DNA from 3 places in the Lysinibacillus sp. BF-4 genome. Region 1 is predicted to be linked to each of the others. Evidence: riboswitches for the same ligand, from Rfam matches in the RefSeq annotation. Region 1 holds a riboswitch; each other region holds the start of a gene.
The links. A riboswitch is a leader RNA that binds a small molecule or an ion and turns the genes downstream of it on or off. The one in region 1 is predicted to bind thiamine pyrophosphate.

Region 1 (6,459 bases):
GGTAAAATCATCACTGTCATACGTTGTATATGTGCCGTGGTAATCATGCTCTTCAACTGTCTGCATCATATCTTGATTAAAACTATCATCCGCAAACTCCGCATAATTATCCGTATGGTACAAATCTTGCTCAAGCGAAGTAAATAAAATCGTACGCTTACGCAATACCTTACCATTATCCGTTAACTGAATGACACATTTGCCGCCTTTTGGCAAAATCGCTAATTTATCAAAGCGCTCCTCTGCCTTATACAGTAAATGTGCTCGCGGCACAATCGGTAGCATCTCATCAAAGTTTAATTTTGGTGTTTGGCGTAGCTCAGATGACCACACCAACTCATTATCTTTTACTACTTCTAACACAGCATTGCTCAACTGCGCCCCTGTACGAATAACGAATACGATATTCGCATGGTTAGCTTCGTCACCTGGCTGAATGCGGTGCAATAGTAGTTCTTCTTCTTGAATTACGTCACACATATAAATAAATGTAGCCATAATTCTCCCCTCCTCAAAACACGCGGTTAATTTTTTAAATTTTTACTCAATTCAAGTATAATTCTTTTTTGGCAAAAAATGAAGCAACATCGCTTATCGCATAAAAAGAGCCGTCTGAAGTCCCTAAATTTAGGCACAACAGACAGCATTTTTTAACGTAATGCGTCAATGCGAGCTCGGTCAAAATCCCCAGAGCGTAGCATATCAATTTCGATTTTGTAAGGCGATTGCTTAGATTTAGGATTATCCGCTAATGCCACAAAAGGTGTTTCTAGGATTTTTGGTACAGCTGTAAATGCCTCATGATGCACGATGCTATGCAGTGTGTCAAAACCAATATAGCCAAAGCCAATATTTTCATGACGGTCTTTACCTGCGCCACGCTCATTTTTAGAATCATTAATGTGTAGTACTTTAATGCGCTCTAAGCCTACCGTTGTATCAAAGTTTGTCAGTACACCATCTAGGTCACCAATCAAATCATAGCCCGCATCATGCGTATGGCACGTATCAAAACATACCGATAAACGTTCATTATGCGTAACGCCATCAATGATTTTAGCTAGCTCATCAAACGAACGACCACATTCTGTTCCTTTACCTGCCATTGTTTCTAAGGCAATTTGTACAGGAAAATCTTGCGATAATACTTCGTTTAAGCCCTCAATAATTTTAGCAATCCCCGCTTCAGCACCAGCACCTACGTGTGCACCTGGGTGCAACACGATTTGGTCGATGCCTAGTGCTGCGGTACGTTCGATTTCGCTTTGTAAAAAATCAACGCCTAAGCGGAAGGTTGCAGGCTTTGTTGTATTTGCGATATTAATAATATACGGTGCATGCACCACAGCTTTTTGCATGCCATGCTCTTGCATATGCAAAAGACCTGCTGGGATATTAAGTTCCTCGATCGGCTTGCGTCGCGTATTTTGGGGCGCACCTGTATAAATCATAAATGTGTTAGCGCCGTAAGAAAGAGCTTCCTCACTTGCACCTAACAACATATCTTTACCACTCATTGAAACGTGAGAACCTATTAACAATTATCTCGCTCCTTATTTACCACGCGCGCGTTTGCGGCGTTCCTTACGTTTAATTTCGTCCATTTTCCAGCCCATTTTTTTCTTGTAGGCCGGTTTAACCTTTTTAGGTTTACGGACTTTTGATTTAGCAATTTGGTCAATCTCATTTACTTGACGCACACGGTTTTTACGTGCATGACGGTCTTTAAGCTCAACAAACTCACCATTAACAAGGTCTTTATGTTGAAGCGGAATGCCCATCTTATCTAAGCGTGCTACTGCATCCTCATCTGATGGCTCAAATAATGTAATTGCAGTACCTTTGTTACCAGCACGTGCAGTACGACCAACACGGTGAACAAAGAACTCTAAATCATCTGGAATTTCGTAGTTAATTACATGTGAAATCCCTTGAATATCAATACCACGTGCAGCAAGGTCTGTCGCTACGATGTATTGGAACTCAAGATCACGAATTTGCTTCATTACTTTACGACGGTCACGCGGACTTAAATCACCGTGGATTTGCCCTGTGCGTACACCATTTGAGTTTAAGAAGTGTGCTACGCTCTCTGCTGTTTTACGTGTATTAGTAAAAATGACCGCAATATACGGGTTAATGGCCTTAGCAATTTCTAGTAAACGTGCATTACGTGATTTTGAACGTGTTGGCACAAGATAGAAATCAATATTTTCGGCAACAGGGCGCTTGTCCTTCATATTAATATGAGTTGGTGCATCCATATATTTTTTAAGGAAAGGTTGTAATTTCTCAGGGATTGTTGCTGAGAACACGTACATTTCAAGGTTTTCTGGCATGCTTGATGCAAAGCCGTCAATTTCCTCGATGAAGCCCATGTCAAAGGCAAGGTCTGCCTCATCCACTACTAAAATATTAGCTGTGTGTACATGTAGGGCATTTTCTTTTACAAGGTCACGAATACGACCTGGTGTACCTACTACGATATGTGGTTGCACCGTTAATTTTTCGATATCACGTTTTTTATCCGTACCACCGATATATAGTTTAGTGCGGATTTCCGTGTGCGCTACTAATTGGTTAAGCGCCTCGTAAATTTGTTGTGCTAGCTCACGTGTTGGCGATGTAATAACCGCTTGTACCGTTTGCTCCCCTTCGTTAATACGCTGCACAATAGGTAATAGGAAACTATGCGTTTTACCTGTACCTGTATGTGCTTGTCCGATAGCACTCTTACCTTTTAAGATAAGCGGGATAATTTCCTTTTGAATTGGTGTTGGCTCTGTAAAGCCTAACTCAGCGATGGCCTCTTGTAAAAAAGGCTTAAATTGATAATCTGTGTATTTTGACATTGTAATGCCTCCTGACTGTTTCATTATTGTAACACGTTTCTACGCATTCGCCTATTATACATCATGTGTCAAGCATTGCTTTCTTTGTACTATTAACTAGTGTCCGTTATAATAGGGGCATGTAACTATGAAAGGGGCACCATGATGCAAGTAATTAAAATTAATCCTCGTGGCTATTGCTACGGTGTTGTTGATGCAATGGTTATTGCACGCAACGCAGCACTCGACAAGAGTTTACCTCGTCCAATTTATATTTTAGGGATGATTGTACACAACAAACATGTCACTGATGCATTTGAGGCGGATGGCATTATTACGCTAGACGGCGAAAATCGCTTAGATATTATTCGTCAGGTAGATAAAGGCACTGTTATTTATACAGCGCACGGTGTTTCACCTGAAATTCGTAAAATCGCGAAAGAAAAAGGCTTAGTAGCTATCGACGCTACTTGCCCTGATGTAACGGTAACGCATGACTTAATTGCCGAAAAATCAGCAGAAGGCTATGACATTATTTACATCGGCAAAAAAAACCATCCAGAACCAGAAGGTGCAATCGGCGTAGCACCTGACCACGTTCACCTTGTACAAAATCCTGAGGATGCCGCAGCACTTAACTTAACAAATGAAAAACTACTGGTGACTAACCAAACAACAATGAGCCAGTGGGATGTTCTTCACATTATGGAAGTATTAAAAGAAAAATACCCACATATCGAAGTACACCAAGAAATTTGCCTTGCCACACAAGTGCGTCAAGAAGCTGTAGCTAACCAAGCGGGCGTAGCTGATTTATTAATCGTTGTGGGCGACCCAATGTCTAATAACTCTAACCGCCTAACACAAGTATCAGAAGAAATTGCGCATACTAAATCGTACCGTATTGCAGATGTTGGCGAGCTAAAACTTGAGTGGCTACAAGGTGTAGATACAGTAGCAGTAACAGCTGGTGCATCAACACCAACACCAATCGTTAAAGAAGTGATTAACTTCCTTGACCAATACGATCCAACAAACCCTGACACGCATAAAATTGAGCGTACGGTGTCACTAGACCGCATTTTACCAAAAATTAAAACACCAAAACCAGTCGAAAAAATCATGCCAACCGACTGATAGGTAAGAGGACGAGCCACTGCGCCGTCCTCTTTTTTGACTTTACTTACGCGCTCACCTATGGTTAAGAGGAAGCACTAGGGGTGCCAGTTTGGCTGAGAGAGTCCCTTAGAACCTGACCTAGCTCATACTAGCGTAGGAAAGTGTAACGCCCCCGCTTCAAAAAAGTTTTAGGAGGCAATGGAAATGCAATTTACTGACCGTTTATTTACTAAGGTAGCGCCTGTATGGCAAAGCTATCTTGAGCACCCTTTTGTCAAAGGAATTGGTGATGGCACGTTAGCACATGACAAATTTATTCACTACATGAAGCAAGATTATATTTATTTAATCGAATATGCGCGCGTCTTTGCATTAGGTGCGGCCAAGGCAAATGACCTTAAAACAATGACGCTATTCGCTAATTTATTACACGGCACGATGAATTTCGAAATGGATTTGCACCGCGATTATGCCAAACAATTTGGTATTACACCTGAGGAACTTGAGGCAACTGAGCCATCTGCAACAATGACATCCTACACGAGTTACATGCTTAGCCAAGCACAACTAGGCGGTGTAGAAAACACAATCGCAGCCGTACTTGCTTGCGCATGGAGTTATAACTGGATTGGTACAGCTCTTGCAAAAATCCCTAATACTACAAGCCATGAGTTTTACGGCAATTGGGTACGCATGTATGCATCAGAAGAATTTAGCGCACTCGCTAACGACACTATCGCGATGATGAATGACGTTGCGCGTGACCTACCTGAGCATAAGCTGCAACAACTCGAAACCATCTTCATTACGACATGCTATTACGAATATATGTTTTGGGAAATGGCAGAGACTAAGGCCATGTGGCCACTTCCTGCCCTTGCACACCACTAAACAACAGCACGGCACTGAGATTATTCAGTGCCGTGCTTTTTTGTCTACATGGTCATTTACTGTCTATCATTTTTTTGTACACTGAAGCAATAACAAGGGGGATTTTTTATGAAAAAAATTATTAAAAACATTTCCTTTTGGTAAATAAAGGTCCTCGTCCTATTAACAAATTAGGACGAGGACTTTTTTAGTGCATCATAAACGGTTTACTATAACGCACTTCACCGCGCATAGAGAGCGGCGTTTGTAGCGGCAATACCATAAAGGCTTGTTGTGGCACTTCAAACGGAGCCGTAATACTAAATTGCGCGGCTGGCACAAAACCAAAGCGTGGGTAATATGTCGGGTGCCCTAACACAATAATCGCTTGATAGCCTAAAACACGGGCACGCGCAATAGCCGCTTCGATTAACCGAGTACCGAGTCCGTGATTTTGGTAACCAGGTAGCACACTAATAGGCGCTAACGCTAAAGCCTCCGCCTCACCTACATGAACGCGCGTCAACAAGCATTGGCCTACAACCTCCTCCTGATGTAGCGCTACTAAAGATAACGCTGGGATAAAGGCGTCGCTTAATCGCAAACGTGATACTAATTGATGCTCCTTGTGATCACTCATTGCCTCACGCTCAAAAGCAAGGCGCACCACATCCTCTGTATTGCTGTAGTGTTTTGGTTGTTCTTGTGTTAGTACAATATCCATGTCACTCCTACTTTCCATCACGCCATAATTTGCTTGGCCAGTATACTACCTTTCCTAAAGCAGCAAGTAATGCTGGGACAAGCAATGGGCGCACAATAAAGGTATCTAATACAATACCCAAGGCAGTCACAATTCCAAACTGCACTAATAATTGGATAGGTAGTGAAGCAAGAACCATAAAAGTGCCTGCTAAAATAATACCTGCTGACGTAATAACAGCTCCTGTTGAAGCTACGCCATTTTCAATCGCTTGTAAGTGATTAATACCATTTTGGCGGTTTTTCCATACTTCCGAAATCATAAAAATATTATAGTCATTGCCAAGTGCCACAATAAAGACAAAGCTATAAAGTGGGATTGCACTTGCCATTGCAGATTGCCCTAAAACATAATGAATAATTAGCCAACCTGCACCAAGCGCTGCAAAGAAGGACACCACAACAGTGGCCATTAAACTTACCGCTGTAACTGGTGCGCGTAAATAAAGCACTAACAACACAAATATAATCACAATCATCGTTGGTTGAATGAGTTTTTCGTCCGCTTCTTGTACTGTCTTTGTATCTACTTGCTCACTCGTTTCGCCGCCTAACCAAAAGGCATCAGCGCCAACAAGTTCGCCTAGATCTTGCTTCATTTGCCCTAAATCTGTCATCGCTTGCACAGCATACGGGTTTTCTTTTAAATCAACACTATATAATTGATAGCCGTCTGCTTGCTGCGGCTTAGCTACTTTGCCCACATAAGGTAAAGCGGCCAGCGCATCCGTAATATCCTCATCCGTTTTAACAATCACACTCACTGGTGCAAGCTCTCCTGCTGTAAAGTGTTCCTCAATAATTGCAAACCCTTCACGTGATGGCATATCTTCAGGGAATGACGATAATAAATCATAACTAAACTCAATTTTTGGCG
Region 2 (6,459 bases), on a different contig from region 1:
GCAGCACGTAAGGCACGTGAGGATGCACGAAGCGGCAAGAAAAATAAAAAGTCAACGCTCTTGTCAGGTAAATTAACACCTGCACAATCAAAAAATGCGGCAAAAAACGAGCTATATTTAGTTGAGGGTGACTCAGCAGGTGGCTCCGCAAAACAAGGGCGTGACCGTACTTTCCAAGCGATTTTGCCACTGCGTGGTAAAGTCATTAACACCGAAAAAGCTAAGCTTGAAGATATTATGAAAAACGAAGAAATTGCCACAATTATTCATACCATCGGTGCAGGCGTAGGTAGTGATTTTTCGATAGATGATGCAGCGTACGATAAAGTTGTGATTATGACCGATGCCGATACTGACGGGGCGCACATTCAAGTATTATTATTAACGTTCTTTTACCGCTATATGCGCCCATTAGTGGAAGCAGGTAAAGTATATATTGCACTGCCACCCCTTTATAAAATCAGTAAAGGTTCAGGCAAAAAAGAGGTTTTTGAGTACGCTTGGACAGAACGCGACTTAGAAGAGGCCATTGCACGCATTGGTAAAGGCTACGTCATTCAGCGTTATAAAGGTTTAGGTGAAATGAATGCACCGCAGCTATGGGACACTACAATGAACCCTGCAACACGTACATTAATTCGTGTACGTATCGAAGACGGCGCACGCGCAGAGCGTCACGTAACGACATTAATGGGTGATAAAGTAGAGCCTCGCCGTAAATGGATTGAAGCTAACGTAGATTTTGGTATGGAAGACGATGCCAATATTCTCGAAAACGAATTCATTAGTGAGGAGGACTAATTATGCAAGAGAAATTTCAAGATTTACCGTTAGAAGAAGTAATGGGTGACCGTTTTGGTCGCTATAGTAAATATATTATTCAAGAGCGTGCGCTACCTGACGCACGTGACGGGTTAAAACCTGTACAGCGTCGTATTTTATATGCGATGCATACTGAAGGCAACACACAAGACAAGCCTTTCCGTAAATCAGCTAAAACCGTTGGTAATGTTATTGGTAACTATCACCCACACGGTGACAGCTCCGTTTATGAGGCAATGGTGCGTATGAGCCAAGACTGGAAGGCACGTCATATGTTAATTGAAATGCACGGTAATAACGGTTCCGTTGATGGTGACCCTGCCGCAGCTATGCGTTATACAGAAGCGCGTCTTTCTTCTATCGCAGGTGAACTACTGCGAGATATTACGAAAGATACGGTTGATGTTGTACCTAACTTTGATGACCAAGATACAGAGCCAACCGTATTACCTGCGCGCTTCCCTAACTTATTAGTAAATGGCTCAACGGGGATTTCGGCGGGGTATGCAACTGACATTCCACCGCATAACTTGTTTGAAGCTATAGAAGCCGTACTTATGCGCCTAGATAACCCTAAGGTAACTGTTGATGAGCTAATGACGGTAATTAAAGGGCCAGACTTCCCGACGGGCGGTATTATCCAAGGTACAGATGGTATTAAAAAAGCCTACGAAACAGGGCGCGGCAAAATTGTCGTACGTGCCAAAACTGCGATTGAGCAATTAAAAGGTGGCAAAGAACAAATCGTTGTAACTGAGTTACCGTATGATGTTAATAAAGCTAATCTCGTAAAGCGTATTGATGAGCAACGCCTCGACAAAAAATTAGATGGCATTGCCGAAATCCGTGACGAATCTGACCGCACAGGGCTACGTGTCGTGATTGAACTAAAAAAAGATATCCCCGCACAAGGGATTTTAAATTATTTATTAAAAATTACGGACCTTCAAGTGACGTATAACTTTAATATGATTGCCATTCACCGTCGTCGTCCTACAATGATGACGTTACCACTGTTATTGGATGCTTATATTGAGCACCAAAAGGAAGTCGTTAAACGTCGTGCTACGTTTGATTTAGCGCGTGCTAACAAACGTATGCATCTCGTAGAAGGGTTAATCAAAGCATTATCGATTTTAGATGAAGTGATTGCGAAAATTCGTGCCTCTAAGGATAAACGAGACGCACGACAGGGCATCATGGACGCATTCGATTTCTCTGAGGCGCAAGCTGAAGCAATCGTTAGCTTACAACTTTATCGTTTAACGAATACAGATATTACAGAGCTACGTGCAGAGCATGAGGCATTACAAAAAGAAATCGCGCTATTAGAGGGTATTTTACAAAGCCCTGCCAAGCTTATCGCTGTCATTCGACGTGAGTTAAAAGCTACGCAAAAACAATTTGCTGAGCCACGCCGCTCTTTACTACAAGCTAAAATCGAAGAGCTAGAAGTAACGCTCGACGTACTAGTACCAAGTGAGGAAGTCATTGTAAGTGTAACGAAGGATGGTTATATTAAGCGGACTTCGCCGCGTTCATATAGTGCATCAAGCGGTAAAGATTTGGCGATGAAAGAGTCGGATTATGCGCTCTTTGAACAACCAATGAACACGCAACATCACTTACTGCTATTTACCAACCGCGGGCAATATATTTACCAACCTGTACATGAGCTACCTGACATTCGTTGGAAGGACCTCGGACAGCATATTTCAAGTATCGTACCACTTGAAGCTGAAGAAGAAATTATTGCTGTACATGGCTTTGCGTCAATGGATAGTACTACTGACTTTATGATGACCGTGACCGAAGCGGGGCAAGTTAAGCGTACCGTAGTAGCAGATTATAAAGTTTCGCGCTACTCACGTGCGTTAAAAACAATGAATGTTAAAAAAGAGGATGCTATGATGGCAGCCTTTATTGTAACGGATAAAGACGAGGTAACACTTGTCACAACAGAAGGACAAGCACTGCGCTTCCGTGTAGACGAAGTACCGCCAACGGGCTTACGTACTGGTGGGGTTAAAGGTATGACATTAAAAGACGAGCGTGTTATTTGGGCAGATACTGTAGATGCCAACGAACGTTTAATTATCGTAACGCAGCGTGGGGCAGTTAAAAAAATGGGCATCGAAGAAGTTACCACAAGCAACCGTGCTAAACGTGGTGTACAAATCCTAAGCATATTAAAATCCAACCCTCACCAAATTGTAGCTGTCGAAAAAGACCGCAAAGAAGCACTACTCGTTATTGAAACTGAAAAACATCAAGAAGAAATTGCGATGGGCGATTTACCGAAAAATGATCGCCTATCCAATGGTTCCTTTAAAGTAGATCCAAAAACAGACGGTGCTATCCGCGCAGTCTATCATAAAATGCCATAGTATAACGATGCTATAGCTGTTATAATGAACGTTGAATAGTAATGTAGGGGAGCTCAAACATGAGCTGAGAGACCGAATTGTAGGAATACCCTTAGAACCTGATATGGTAAAACCATCGTAGGGAACATGTACAAATGCCTCAGTAGGGTGATACATGCCTACTTGAGGCATTTTTTTATGCAGAGGAGGCGATTTTCGCGTGAAGAAATGGTTCGTTACACTAGTATTGGCAACGATGGTGCTTGCACTTGCAGCCTGTCAAGCCAAGGACAAACCAAAGGAAGATGCAGCGGAAGATAAGCTTGAAAAGGTAACAATGGTGCTCGACTGGACACCTAATACCAATCACACAGGCTTATATGTTGCAGAGGCACAAGGATTTTTTAAAGACCAGGGCTTAGACGTTGAAATCATTCAACCAGGCGATGCAGGTGCAGATCAATTGGTTGCATCAGGCAAGGCAGATTTCGGCATTAGCTACCAAGAGGGTATTACACTAGCACGTACGCAAGGTGTACCACTTGTATCAGTAGCCGCAATTATTCAACATAATACATCAGGCTTTGCCTCACCAAAGGCAAAGGAAATTACCACACCTAAAGATTTTGAAGGTAAAACTTACGGGGGCTGGGGCTCACCTATCGAAAAAGCAGTCATCGAAACCATTATGAAAGCAGACGGTGGCGATGTTGCCAAAATGGATATTATTAACGCAGGTGACGCAGACTTCTTTACAATGACTGAAAAAGACGTAGACTTTGCATGGATTTACTACGGCTGGACAGGTGTAGAGGCAGAGCTACGTGGCAAAGATATTAATATGGTCTATTTAACAGATTATAGCGATAAGCTAGATTACTATACACCTGTACTATCAACTAGCGAAAAAATGATTGACGAAAAATCAGACATCGTTAAAAAAATGGTCGCAGCTGTTGCAAAAGGCTACGAATATGCGATTGAAAACCCAGAAGACGCAGCAAATATTTTACTCGTTGCAGCGCCTGATTTATCGCAAGACCTTGTGATTAACTCACAAAAATGGCTAGCTGACAAATACCAAGACGACGCTGAGCAATGGGGCGTACAAAAACTAGACGTATGGAAAAACTATGCGGACTGGATGACAGAAAATGGCGTGCTAGAGGGCGATTTTGACCCAGAGCAAGCATTTACTAACGAATTTTTACCAAAAAAATAAGAGGTGACATCATGACAAACTCATTAATTAGTGTACAAATCATTCCTAAAACCGAGAACGTAGCAGATGTAATTCCAGCAGTAGACGCAGCAATCGCTGTAATTGACGCTTCGGGCGTTAAATACGAAGTACATCCACTCGAAACAACGATGGAAGGCGATTTAACAACATTGCTTGCTATCATCGAAAAAATGAATGTAAAAATGGTTGAACTCGGCTGCGTCAACGTTATTACACAGGTCAAAATCCTATACCAACCATCAGGCATTACGATGGATACATTAACGGAGAAGTACCGCTAATGCATAAGGTGATGAAACGAGGCGGAGCAGTAATGTTCCTCCTCGTTTTATTTATCATTTGGGAAGCTGTTGTATGGTGGCGCGACATCCCGATGTGGCTATTACCCGCTCCGAGTGCGATTTTAGCTGAAGGGTATCGTTCATTTGGCGACTTTTCTGTGCATATTTTAGCTACAACTAAACTTACATTGCTAGGGTTAGCCATTGGCGCAAGCATTGGTTTTATTATTGCGCTCCTTTTGCACCGTATGCCACTTGTTAATCAAATGGTATACCCCTTACTCATTTTATCGCAAAACGTACCAACCATCGTATTAGCACCACTATTAATCATTTGGTTTGGCTTCGGGCTATTACCTAAGCTTATTATTATTAGCTTAGTATGCTTTTTCCCTATTGTAGTGGCGATGATGGATGGCTTAAAAAATACCGACCCAACATTAAAGCACTATATGCAAATGATTGGCGCAAATCGCGGGCAAACCTTTTGGAAGCTAGAGCTACCTTATGCCATGCCATCTTTGTTTTCAGGCTTAAAAATCGCGGCTACGTATAGCGTAATGGGTGCTGTAATTTCCGAATGGCTGGGTGCTAAGCAAGGCATAGGCGTATATATGACCTATGCGCAGTCATCCTTCCGCATTGACCGTGTGTTTGTTGCCATCTTTACGATTATGTTGTTGAGTATGGCATTATTTGCGCTCATACAGCTACTCGAGCGTATTATTGTAAAAGGACAAACAAGGGAGGTATAATTATGTTACTGCAAATTACAGACTTATCTAAAAACTTCGGTGAGGTTGATGTGCTTAATCATATTTCCTTACAAGTAGCAGACGGTGAGTTTGTTGCTATTCTTGGCCCTTCAGGTAGCGGTAAAAGTACATTATTTCAGCTAGTTGGTGGTATTACCGCACCTACAGCAGGTGAGATTTTATTAAATGGCAAAAATATTAGCGGCGAAAAGGGGCATATTAGTTATATGCCACAGCAAGCGTCGCTATTTCCGTGGCGTACGGTTTTACAAAATGTAGTGCTTGCTCAAGAGGTGCAACATAAACCAAATTATGAACAAGCAACCGAGTGGCTTGAGCGCGTGGGGCTTTCGCAATTTGCCAAAGCCTACCCATCAGAGCTATCAGGCGGCATGAAACAACGAGTCGCTTTTATTCGTGCGTTGTTAAGTGACCAAAATTTGCTATGTCTTGACGAACCTTTTTCGGCATTGGATGAGTTTACACGTCTTGATATGCAAAACTGGCTGCTGTCTGTATGGGAGGAACATCGCCGCTCCGTATTATTTATTACACATAGCATTGAGGAAGCCATTTATTTAGCCGACCGCATTGTTATTTTATCCAAGCGCCCTGCACACATTAAAGAGGAGATTACTGTCCCTTTTGCGCGACCACGTAATCAAGCAATGTTAGCAACGCCAGAATTTGTGGCGTTAAAGCAGCATATTTTCAGTCAAATGGAAACGAGGGATAGTGAATGATTGACGCACATATCCATTTAGATCAATACAACAAGGAAGAGCAAGCAACCTTGCTTGCGAGTGGTGCGTCGTTTATTACAGTATCTACAGATTACGCATCTTGCTTAGCTAATTTACAACTGGCTAAGCATCCTGCCGTACATAGTGCCCTTGGTTTTCACCCTGAGCAACCTGTCGCAAGTGCTGAGCAACAAGCGGCAATTTTTACACTTATCCGCAAGCATGCCTTTGATATCGTAGCGATTGGCG
Region 3 (6,459 bases), on a different contig from region 1:
AACCTAAAGAAGCGGCGGTCTGCTACAACCTCTACTTGCCCTTCCTTTACATATAAAATAATTGCCTCATCCTCATGAATGACACGATTTTTTGTACTGTCTTCTACATCATTTACTACATACATATAGTGTTGGTAGTTCATTACGTCCTCCTAATTGAATATCATTATCATTTATACTACCTATTATTACAGCAAAAAGCAAAAAAGCATCATTGCCTCGAGGGCAATGATGCTTGTTAATTAATACGTATCGTCTAGGATGGCTTCAGCAATATTTACTGCGTGGTCACCAATACGCTCTAAATTACTAATGATGTCAACAAACACAATACCTGCAGAGCCTGAACATACACCTTGATTTAAACGGTGAATGTGGCGCTTACGAAGCTTACGTTCCATCTCATCAATTTTATCTTCTTTTTCGATTACTTCATGTGCAAACTCTTCGCTACGTTGATCTAATGCTTTAATTGATAGGCTAACTGTATCAACTGTTAGCTCAAACATCTCAACTAATTCGTCCATTGCTTCTTCACTTAAGCGCACACGGTTATTGCCTTTGAAGTTAATTAGCTCTACTAGATTTTCGAAGTGATCACCAATACGCTCAATATCACGGATGCTATCAAGTAATGCATGGTGCACCTGTGAGTCTGTATTTGATAATGACTGCTTAGATAGTGTCACTAAATAATCAGTTGTTTTTTCGTCTAAAATATTAATTGCTTCTTCTAGTTGTGTTGTAAGGTTGGCGTGTTTTTCCTCGCCTGTTTGTAAGTATTTTAGTGTTTCTTGTAAACCTTGAACACTAAACTCACCCATACGTACAACTTCTTGCTTCGCTTGACCTAAAGCAATTGAAGGTGACTGCGCGATTAATGCTTCGTCTAAGTGCTTTGGCTTATACTCAATTACCGTATCCTCACCTGGGATTAACTTCGTAACAATATATGCCCATGCACCAATGAATGGCAATTGTAGCAATGTGTTAGCTACGTTAAACGAACCATGCGCAAATGCAATTTGCATTTTTGGCTCTAAGCCTAAAACAGCAGACAGCCATTCTACATAGCTTGTAAATAAACCTAAAATTAATAAGAAGACAATCGAACCTACCACGTTAAATAACACGTGAGTGGCTGCTGCACGACGCGCCGCTACTGAGGCACCTAATGCTGCAAGCACTGCTGTAATTGTTGTACCAATATTATCACCAAATAGTACAGGTAGTGCACCCTTTAAATCAATTAAACCTTCAGCATATAGCCCTTGTAAAATACCTACTGTTGCTGAAGATGATTGTACGATTAATGTGAAAATTGTACCGACAAGTACACCAAGTACTGGCGAGTCACTCATGCTTAGCGTCATATCAATAAACGCTGGGAACTCGCGCAGTGGCTTCATACCTGTACTCATCATTTCTAAACCGATGAATAAACCACCAAAGCCGAATAAAATTTGTCCAATATTTTGGATGCGATTCTTTTTAAAGAAGAATAGCATGACAGCACCTATGAATATAATAGGATACGCATACTCACCTACATCAATACCAATAATAAACGCTGTTACTGTAGTACCAATGTTGGCCCCCATAATAACACCAATTGCTTGTCGTAATGTCATAAAACCAGCACTAACGAGCCCTACTGTAATAACGGTCGTACCAGAACTCGACTGAATTAATACTGTTACAAAAATACCTACAAGCACACCCATTAATGGGTTAGTTGTAAAACGGTCTAAAATGTCACGCAAGCGGTCGCCTGCTGCTTTTTGCAGACCATCGCCCATATACTTAATCGCAAATAGAAATAGACCCAATCCTCCAACGAATTGGAATATCATTTCTTGCCAATTCAGCTCCAAAATATTACACCCTTTCCGCATAACTCTCAACCTACATTATTCCTAAAAAACTGTAGAAAGTAAATCACTTTTAATTGTTATCTCACAAAATTTACATTGCGTTTACAAAGTAGTAACAATTGCTTCATATAAACCTAAATTGGCTTAACAGTGCTGTGCTAAAATAATTATTTTTGCCACAAAAAAACTGTACGAAATAGCGCGTTAGCACTTTTCGTACAGCTTCACATGAACATGCAGTTTTAGGGATGACACAACAACTGCTTTAGCACTCGTTTTGTAGGAGGAACAGTGCTAAGGAAAATTACATTGCGTTTGCTACGATAGGTCCACCACAAACGAATAGTAGCGGCAATGCTTTGTAAGGTTTAACTGTCAACTTACAATAAACTTTCCTAAAGGAAACTTTATTGCCTGTATAAAACTTATCATGTTCAATAATCATTGTCAACAAAAAAAGTAATTTCGTCCGCAGACGAAATTACTTTTTTACTTTATTGGTAAACGCCGCCGCCTGATTTTTTAAATTCCTCAGCCTTCTCCTGCATACCTTGTTCAATAGCTTCAGTAGTATCTAGCTTATTGTCTTTCGCATAATTACGAATGTCCTGCGAAATACGCATACTGCAGAATTTTGGTCCACACATTGAACAGAAGTGCGCTGTTTTAGCGCCTTCAGCTGGTAACGTTTCGTCATGATACTCAGCTGCGCGCTCAGGATCCAATGATAAATTAAATTGATCGCGCCAGCGGAATTCAAAACGTGCTTTTGATAATGCATCGTCACGCTGTTGTGCACCTGGATGTCCTTTAGCAAGATCTGCTGCATGTGCCGCAATTTTATACGTAATTACACCCGTACGTACATCATCACGGTTTGGTAAGCCTAAATGTTCCTTAGGCGTTACATAGCAAAGCATCGCTGTACCAAACCAACCGATCATTGCCGCACCAATAGCTGACGTAATGTGGTCATAACCTGGCGCAATATCTGTTGTTAATGGGCCAAGTGTATAAAACGGTGCTTCATGGCACATCTCTAATTGCTTATCCATATTTTCTTTAATTTTATGCATTGGCACGTGACCTGGTCCTTCAACCATTACCTGCACGTCATGCTTCCAAGCAATTTCTGTTAGTTCACCTAATGTTTCTAGCTCTGCAAACTGCGCCTCATCATTAGCGTCCGCAATAGAGCCTGGACGTAAGCCGTCACCTAATGAAAAGGCAACGTCATAAGCCTTCATAATTTCACAAATATCTTCAAAATGTGTGTAAAGGAAGCTCTCTTTGTGATGGAATAAGCACCACTGTGCCATGATTGAGCCACCACGAGAGACAATGCCTGTTACGCGCTTTGCTGTCATTGGTACATAGTGTAAACGCACACCCGCATGGATGGTAAAGTAATCTACACCTTGTTCCGCTTGCTCAATTAGTGTGTCACGGAATACTTCCCATGTTAAATCTTCAGCTACACCGTTTACCTTCTCTAATGCTTGATAAATTGGTACTGTCCCTACAGGAACTGCCGAGTTACGAATAATCCACTCGCGTGTAGTATGAATGTTTTTACCCGTTGATAAATCCATAATATTATCTGCGCCCCAACGTGTTGCCCACGTCATTTTTTCTACTTCTTCAGCAATAGAAGATGTAACCGCAGAGTTACCAATATTAGCGTTAATCTTCACATGAAAGTTACGACCAATAATCATTGGCTCTGCCTCAGGGTGGTTAATGTTTGAAGGGATAATCGCACGTCCGCGCGCTACCTCATCACGCACAAATGATGGTTCAACGTTTTCACGAATCGCAATGAACTCCATTTCTGGTGTAATGATGCCTTGCTTAGCGTAATGCATTTGCGTTACATTAGCGCCCTTCTTTGCACGAAGTGGCTTGCGCTTTAAAGCAGGAAATACATTTTCATTGGCACGTGGATCATCTGCACGACGGTAGCCATTATCCTCTGGCTTGATGTCACGTCCCTCGTACTCCTCAACATCACCGCGTTCTACAATCCAATTACGGCGTAGTGCAGGCAAGCCTTTTGTAATATCTACCGTATAATTTTCATCCGTATACGGGCCGCTCGTGTCATATACGCGCACAGGGGCGTTGTCTTCTTCACCAAAATGACCTGTAGTTGGACTTAAACCAATCTCGCGCATTGGCACTTGAATATCTGGACGGCTTCCCTCTACATAAACCTTTGTACTACCATCAAAACTTGACATGATGGCCATGTTTTTTTCGCTAATTGTTGTTGTCATTACTAAAATCGCTCCTTTTGTTTGTTGGTAAAAGGAACCGACCTCGCATAACACGTGGGACATAAAAAAACCAGATTCTAAGAAAGAATCTGGTCATAGTCGTATGATTTAGAGGCACGCAAAAAAAGAGCGCGCTTACTAACTTCCCTACGCTGGTATGAGCCAGATCAGGTCCAAAGGGTAACGAAACTTCATCGCGTTTCTCTCTCAGCCCGACTCATCGGACCCCCCTAGTTATTACTTATTCAGTTGTGCTTCTTAGTATACAAGATAATACGCCCGAAAGCTACCTCACCCAAATAATACTTCTGCAACGTAAATAACAATTGTAACTGTAATACAACTTACAATTGTCGAAAATAATACGGTTTGTGCTGCTGTATCTGCATCAATATCATACTCAAGCGCAAGGCTTGAGCTATTGCGCGATGTTGGAAATGAGCTTGCGATAAATAACGATTTAGCTACAACACCCGTGAGCCCCAAACCAAAAATCACAAGCAATGCTGTTAATGGCCCAATAACTAAACGGGTAAAACAACTAACAAAAACGGTTTTATTAAAGATAGAGCGCATTTCAAGTTGCGAAAGCTGTGCACCTAATGTAATGAGTGCTACCGCCACAAAACCATCGGCAATATAATTCACAGGCAAGCTTAAAAAAACAGGTAACTCAATCTGAAATACATTCATCACAATACCAATAACTAACGCATGCACAATAGGCATCTTAAAGAAATCGCGTACAATGGCACTACCTGATTTAGTAGATGAGATTAAATTATATAAGCCGTACGTGTAGGTCGTCATATTTTGAAAAATAACTAAAATAACTTGAATAGCTACACCTATCGGCTGACTCGCAAAAATCATTTGCGCTACAGGTATACCGTAGTTACCTGAATTAATGAGCACGACACTATTTTTAAACACTGCCGCTTCTTGTTTAGGCAGTTTAAGCGCACCCGCTACAAGACGTGCCGTAATCATTTGCCCACCAATAAATAACACAATAAATAAAAATACTTGCCCTAAAACACTCATATTAATTTCAGTATGATATAAATTAACAAAAACAGCCGCTGGCATAAAACAATACGTAATTAATTGGGATAATGCCTTTAAATTAAACGTAAATTTCTTTTGTAATAAGCCACCCACCACAAGTAAAACTAAAATCGGGGCAACAATCTTAAAAAAAATCATGCCGAGATACATTTTGCCCACTTCCCTTCTTCTTTAATAGTATGTTCATTTTTTTCCATGGTCAATGTTTGCTATACTAAAGCACAAGAAAGGATGTGGCACAAAATGTGGCATTTAACTTATGAAGATTATTTACGCCAGCAATACGCAAACGCCTTAACCCTACCTGAAGATTGGGAAACGCTCTATACGTATTACCGCAATGACGGTGTTAATCCTGATCGCATACATACAGAGGAGCTAGAGGCAGCTAAGCTTCCATTACTTAAGGTGTTACCACAGCGTTTTATACCTTACGTAGAGGATGGCACGCTTAACCGCCCTACATTACCTAAAGATGTACGGGACGATTTTATTCAATGGCAAGCAGAAGAAACGGCGCGCTTTGAAGAAAAGCTAGGCCTATCTATGATTGACTTTACCAACATCCAAGAACAACTTGAGCCTAACTTTGCCGAGGTGATTGAAGGTGGGCTACATGATGCTATCATTACTCAAATTGTCGATGACCATATTTTTATTAATACAGAAGGTGGCTTTACAGCTAAAGCCTTTGTGATTTTGCATGTAGACGGGGCCATCTCACAACAAGGTGAGCTACACGCAGGTGACACTATTTTATACGAAGAAGTCCAGTTGACAGCAGAAGGCGTAGCATTACGTATGATTACCGAAAATGGGCAATGTACGCTTCATGCAAAACAAATTGCCGCAGACTTTTACTATCGCCCGATGCCCTACCACGAACTTATTGCCAATGAGGTACTGCCAGACGTCACCGCTAAGCAGTTTATCGAGGCGCTCGATAGTAATCTCGACTATACAGTCATTGCCAATCGTTATGCCTTACCCATCACAAGTTTTGTCATTCAAGGCGCTGAGCTTGCACAATTCTCAGGCGGCATAATTTTTAAAGAAAACAACGCGATTATAGCGCGTATTCATAATGAGGATCATGTCATCGCTCAAAGTGAAATTGATTGGTTATCTCAAATTTTCACGACAACCTATGTTGACCCTTACGCTATATTTAGTGAGCCGCTTCCTGCAGAGGAGTTAGAGACTGCACTCGCTAGCACAGACCTAGCTCTGATTGTACGCGC

Region 2: it holds a riboswitch for thiamine pyrophosphate, as region 1 does, so the genes downstream of both, CH76_RS07530 (ABC transporter substrate-binding protein) here and tenA (thiaminase II) in region 1, are expected to answer to the same signal.
Region 3: it holds a riboswitch for thiamine pyrophosphate, as region 1 does, so the genes downstream of both, thiC (phosphomethylpyrimidine synthase ThiC) here and tenA (thiaminase II) in region 1, are expected to answer to the same signal.

The regions. Positions count from the first base shown of each region.
Region 1 covers NZ_JPUW01000032.1:3,052-9,510, forward strand. The annotation lists gene CH76_RS10125 (hypothetical protein) at 1-498, opposite strand, end outside; gene CH76_RS10130 (deoxyribonuclease IV) at 651-1,541, opposite strand; gene CH76_RS10135 (DEAD/DEAH box helicase) at 1,554-2,852, opposite strand; gene CH76_RS10140 (4-hydroxy-3-methylbut-2-enyl diphosphate reductase) at 2,997-3,968, shown strand; TPP riboswitch at 4,038-4,127, shown strand; gene tenA (thiaminase II) at 4,155-4,841, shown strand; gene CH76_RS10150 (GNAT family N-acetyltransferase) at 5,029-5,544, opposite strand; gene CH76_RS10155 (MMPL family transporter) at 5,552-6,459, opposite strand, start outside.
Region 2 covers NZ_JPUW01000018.1:11,794-18,252, reverse strand. The annotation lists gene parE (DNA topoisomerase IV subunit B) at 1-801, shown strand, start outside; gene parC (DNA topoisomerase IV subunit A) at 804-3,209, shown strand; TPP riboswitch at 3,245-3,350, shown strand; gene CH76_RS07530 (ABC transporter substrate-binding protein) at 3,409-4,410, shown strand; gene CH76_RS07525 (thiamine-binding protein) at 4,422-4,712, shown strand; gene CH76_RS07520 (ABC transporter permease) at 4,712-5,467, shown strand; gene CH76_RS07515 (ABC transporter ATP-binding protein) at 5,470-6,210, shown strand; gene CH76_RS07510 (TatD family hydrolase) at 6,207-6,459, shown strand, end outside.
Region 3 covers NZ_JPUW01000044.1:197-6,655, reverse strand. The annotation lists gene CH76_RS11755 (helix-turn-helix domain-containing protein) at 1-143, opposite strand, end outside; gene CH76_RS11750 (Na/Pi cotransporter family protein) at 243-1,853, opposite strand; gene thiC (phosphomethylpyrimidine synthase ThiC) at 2,369-4,150, opposite strand; TPP riboswitch at 4,278-4,392, opposite strand; gene CH76_RS11740 (AEC family transporter) at 4,442-5,368, opposite strand; gene CH76_RS11735 (DUF4085 family protein) at 5,462-6,459, shown strand, end outside.